Regions from separate parts of the Cellulomonas algicola genome, predicted to be linked through region 2. Evidence: predicted binding sites of a transcription regulator. Region 2 holds the regulator's gene; the other holds the start of a gene.
What was found. The regulator HspR, encoded in region 2, represses chaperone genes until heat shock. The targets are predictions, from matches to a motif close to AAGTTGAGTCNNNNNGACTCAACTT.

Region 1 (2,392 bases), on a different contig from region 2:
CGCCGAGCACGTCGGGCACGTCGATGACGTCGTCGTCCATGCGCGCGATCCTGCCACCGCTCGCCCGTGGGCCGGCAGCACACGCCGACCAGCCCGCGCGGACCGCAGCGCTCGCCGACCCGGTCGTCACGAACCGCGGCGCGCGCCGACCCGGTCCTCACGAACCGCAGCGCTCTCCGACCCGGTCCTGGATACCGCTGGACGTGCCGAAGCGGTAGCGAGGACCGGGTCGACCGGGCGGGGCAGGTCGGGCAGGTAGGAGGGGGTGCGTCAGGCGACGGACGGGACCGGCGTGGCGGTGCGCATCGGGCGGGCGGCGATGTGGCCCTGGTGCGCGACGTCGAGCGCGAGGCTCGTGATGCGGGCCGTGCCGTCGGCGTCGACCTCGACCGTCGAGACTGACGCGTTGGGCAGCGGCACCAGCCCGACCTCGTCGACCGTGGCCAGGTACGCGCCGAGCGTGAGGCCGTGGCCGACGACGAGCACGTGCCCGTCCTCGTGCTGCGCGGCGATGCGGGCGAAGACGTCGCGCGTGCGGTCCATGAAGTCGCGCGCGTGCTCGCCGCCGGGCAGGCCGGGGTGGCGACCGGCCAGGACCTCGGTCACCAGGTCGGACCACGCGACGACCTCGTCGAGGACGCTCTCGGGCTTCTGCTCGTAGATCCCGAACGCGTACTCCAGCAGCCCGCGGTCGGTACGCAGCGGGATGCCGTCGTGGTGCCGCAGCAGCTCGACGGCCGTGGCGACCGCCCGGCCCGACGGCGAGGACCACGCGGCGGTGAACGGGACGTCGGCGAGGTGCCGTGCGGTGGTGCGCACACCCGCACGGCCGTCACGCGTCAGGGGGGAGTCGCAGCGTCCCTGCAGGACGCGGCGGGCGTTGAAGTGGGTGCGCCCGTGCCGGACGAGCGTCATCGTGAGGGTCATCGGTGCCCTGCTCTCTCCTCGGTGTCGCCCTCGACGCTAGGCACGCGACGTGTCCCCCGGCCGACGGGAGCATGACGCGTCGGCGACGGTTCGTCTCCCCTCTCCCGGTGGCCGAACGCGCCCTCGCGCACGCCTGTGGACTGCGAGACGTGCGTGAGGGCGCGTTCGGCGGGGGTGGCCGCGCGGAGGTCGGCGAGGCAGGGGTGGCTCAGCGAAGTTGAGCGGAATAGACTCAACTTTGGTCGATGTTGAGTCGGGCAGACCCCGATCCCGTCCTGACAGGAGATTCCGTGGACGCCAAGTTCACCACCCGCTCGCAGGAGGCCCTCGGCGACGCCGTCCAGCAGGCGTCGGCGGCCGGCAACCCCCAGCTCGAGCCCGCGCACGTGCTCAACGCCCTGCTCCAGCAGGAGGGCGGCGTCGCGAACGCGCTGCTCGACGCCGTGGGCGCCGACCGCGCCGCGCTGGGTCGCTCGGTGCGCTCGACGCTCGTCGGCCTGCCGTCGTCGGCCGGTCAGACGGTCGCGCAGCCGTCCGCGTCGCGCGCGACCGCCGCGGCGCTCGAGGCCGCGTCCGCCGAGGCGCGCTCGCTGGGCGACGACTACGTCTCGACGGAGCACCTGCTGCTCGGCCTCGCTGCGGGGCAGTCCGGCGTCGCCGACGCCCTGCGCTCCGCCGGTGCCAGCCGCGACGCGCTCGCGGCCGCGCTGCCCAACGTGCGCGGCAACAGCCGCGTGACGAGCCCCAACCCCGAGGGCACGTTCAAGGCGCTCGAGCAGTACGGCATCGACCTGACGCAGCGCGCGCGGGACGGCAAGCTCGACCCGGTGATCGGGCGGGACTCCGAGATCCGCCGCGTCATCCAGGTGCTCAGCAGGCGCACCAAGAACAACCCTGTGCTCATCGGCGAGCCCGGCGTCGGCAAGACGGCCGTCGTCGAGGGGCTCGCGCAGCGCATCGTCGCGGGGGACGTGCCGGAGTCCCTGCGCGGCAAGCGGCTCGTCAGCCTGGACCTCGCGGCGATGGTCGCGGGCGCCAAGTACCGCGGCGAGTTCGAGGAGCGGCTCAAGGCCGTCCTCGCCGAGATCACCGGTGCCGAGGGCGAGGTCGTCACGTTCATCGACGAGCTGCACACCGTCGTCGGCGCGGGCGCCGGCTCCGAGGGCGCGATGGACGCGGGCAACATGCTCAAGCCCATGCTGGCCCGCGGCGAGCTGCGCCTGGTCGGTGCGACCACGCTCGACGAGTACCGGGAGCGCATCGAGAAGGACCCCGCCCTGGAGCGCCGGTTCCAGCAGGTCTTCGTCGGCGAGCCGTCCGTCGAGGACACCGTCGCGATCCTGCGCGGGCTCAAGGAGCGGTACGAGGCGCACCACAAGGTGACGATCTCCGACGCCGCCCTCGTCGCCGCCGCGACCCTGTCCGACCGGTACATCACGGGCCGCCAGCTGCCCGACAAGGCGAT
Region 2 (2,392 bases):
CCGGCGAGGCCTTCGACCCCGCGGTGCACGAGGCGCTCATGCACTCGCACTCCGCGGAGGTCACGGAGCCCACCGTCCAGATGGTGCTCCAGCACGGCTACCGCACGGCCGACCGCATCCTGCGTGCCGCCCGCGTGGCGGTCGTGGACCCGGAGGGCTGACGATCATCACCACCAGGAGGGAGGCGCCGTGACCGGGCAGGACTGGCTCGAGAAGGACTTCTACGCGGTTCTCGGCGTCCCCAAGGACGCCGACGCCGCGACCATCAAGAAGGCGTACCGCAAGCTCGCGCGCAGCATGCACCCGGACCACAACCCGGGTGACGCGGTCGCGGAGGCGAAGTTCAAGGAGATCGGCGAGGCCTACGCGGTCCTGTCCGACACCGAGCAGCGCCAGCAGTACGACCAGCTGCGCGCCATGGCGGGCGGCGCCCGCTTCACGGCGGGCGGTCGCGGCGGCGGCAACGCCGGCTTCGAGGACCTGTTCGGCGGCATGTTCGGCGGGGCCAACGGTCCCGGCGGGCGCGTCCGCTACTCGACGTCCCCGGGTGCGGGCGGTGCCGGCGGGGCCGGGTTCGAGGACCTCCTGGGCGGGCTGTTCAACCAGGGCGGCTTCGGCGGTGCGCGCGGACCGCAGCAGGGGGCCGACCTGGCCGCCGAGGTGACGCTGCCGTTCCGGCAGGCCACCGAGGGGTCGACCGTCGGCCTGACCGTCGAGGGTCGCTCGTTCACCGCCCGCATCCCCGCCGGCGTGCGCGACGGCCAGAAGATCCGGCTGCCCCGCAAGGGGCGCCCCGGTGACGCGGGCGGCCCGCCCGGCGACCTCGTCGTCACCGTGCACGTCACGCCGCACCCCGTCTTCTCGTCGGACGGCCCGAACCTGCGGGTCACCGTGCCCGTCGCGTTCGACGAGGCCGCGCTCGGCGCGACGATCGAGGTGCCGACGCTCGACGGCGGGACCGTCAAGGTCCGCGTGCCCGAGGGCACGCCGTCGGGCCGCGTGCTGCGGGTCAAGGGCAAGGGCATCACCACGCCGAAGGGCGTGGGCGACCTGCTCGTCACCGTGCAGGTCGTCGTGCCGCAGCGGCTGTCCGCCGCGGCACGCGAGGCGGTGCAGGCGTTCGGCATCGCGACGTCCGGCGAGGACGTCCGGGCCGACCTGCTCGACGCCGCGAGGAAGTGAGCCGACGGGGTGCCGGGCGCGCGACGAGCCGCCCGGCACCCCGGGACGCACGGGTGCCGCACGATGCGGGAGAGGTGGTGAGGTGACGTGGTGTCGGACGACGCGAAGGTCTACGTGATCTCGGTCGCCGCCGAGCTCGCGGGCATGCACCCGCAGACGCTCCGCCAGTACGACCGGCTCGGCCTGGTGTCGCCCGGCCGGACCAGCGGACGCGGACGGCGTTACTCGCTGCGCGACATCGCGACGCTGCGCGAGGTGCAGCGGCTCTCGCAGGACGAGGGCGTCAACCTCGCCGGCATCAAGCGCATCCTCGAGCTCGAGGCCGAGGTCGACGGGCTGCGCCGCCAGGTCGAGTACCTGCGCGCGTTCGTCGAGCCCGGCCGACGCGTCTTCACCGCCGACCCGCGCGGCGACGTCGTCGCCGTCCAGCGCACGGTCCGCGAGACCCGCCGCCGCCCCCGCGAGGACACGGGCGCCCTGGTGCTCTGGCGCCCCCGCTCCTGACCCGAGGGCCCGGATCGGTGAGGATGGCCGGGTGCTGACCGCGCTCGGGGTGGACGTCGGGACCACCAACACCAAGGTCGCGCTCGTCGACGTCACCGTGCCGCGGGTGCTCGCGGTCGCGTCCGCACCGACCCCGTCGCCGCGGGACGCGGCCACCGTCCTCGCCGGCCTCGTCGCGCGCGTGCTGCCCGCCGGACCCGCTCCGGTCGCGGTCGGGATCGCGTCGATGGCGGAGACGGGCGTCCCGCTCGGGCCCGACGGCACCCCGCGCGGCGACTGGCTGCGCTGGGACGGCCACCGCGCGGGTGCCGCGGCCCACGCGCTCGCGGCCCGGATCGGCCGCGCCGACCTCTTCGCCGCGACCGGAGTCCGCGCGAGCGCGAAGATCCCGCTCGCGACGTGGGAGTGGCTCCGCTCGCACGACCCCGACGCGCTCCACACCGCGGCCGGCACCTGCCGGTGGGCAGGGGCGGCCGACCTCGTCGGGCTGCTGCTCGCCGGTCGGCTCGCGACGGACCACACGCTCGCCGGACGCACCGGCGCCTACCGGCTCGGGCGACCGGGCGACCTCCCGAGCGCCTTCGACGCCGACCTGCTGGCCGAGGTCGGTCTGCGGCCGTCGCAGGTGCCGGAGGTGCTCGCCCCCGGGGAGCTGGTGGGACGGGTCGTCGACGGCCCGTTCACCGCGGCGGGCCTGGCGGCCGGC

Region 1: clpB (ATP-dependent chaperone ClpB) is a predicted target of HspR. The motif match lies at 1,142-1,166, and genes of this name have one in related genera.

What each region holds. Positions count from the first base shown of each region.
Region 1 covers NZ_JAHKSJ010000035.1:32,497-34,888, forward strand. The annotation lists gene KOV94_RS19690 (alpha/beta hydrolase) at 1-40, opposite strand, end outside; gene KOV94_RS19695 (histidine phosphatase family protein) at 271-927, opposite strand; gene clpB (ATP-dependent chaperone ClpB) at 1,218-2,392, shown strand, end outside.
Region 2 covers NZ_JAHKSJ010000006.1:256,424-258,815, reverse strand. The annotation lists gene KOV94_RS05290 (nucleotide exchange factor GrpE) at 1-161, shown strand, start outside; gene KOV94_RS05285 (DnaJ C-terminal domain-containing protein) at 190-1,182, shown strand; gene KOV94_RS05280 (heat shock protein transcriptional repressor HspR) at 1,273-1,686, shown strand; gene KOV94_RS05275 (FGGY-family carbohydrate kinase) at 1,718-2,392, shown strand, end outside.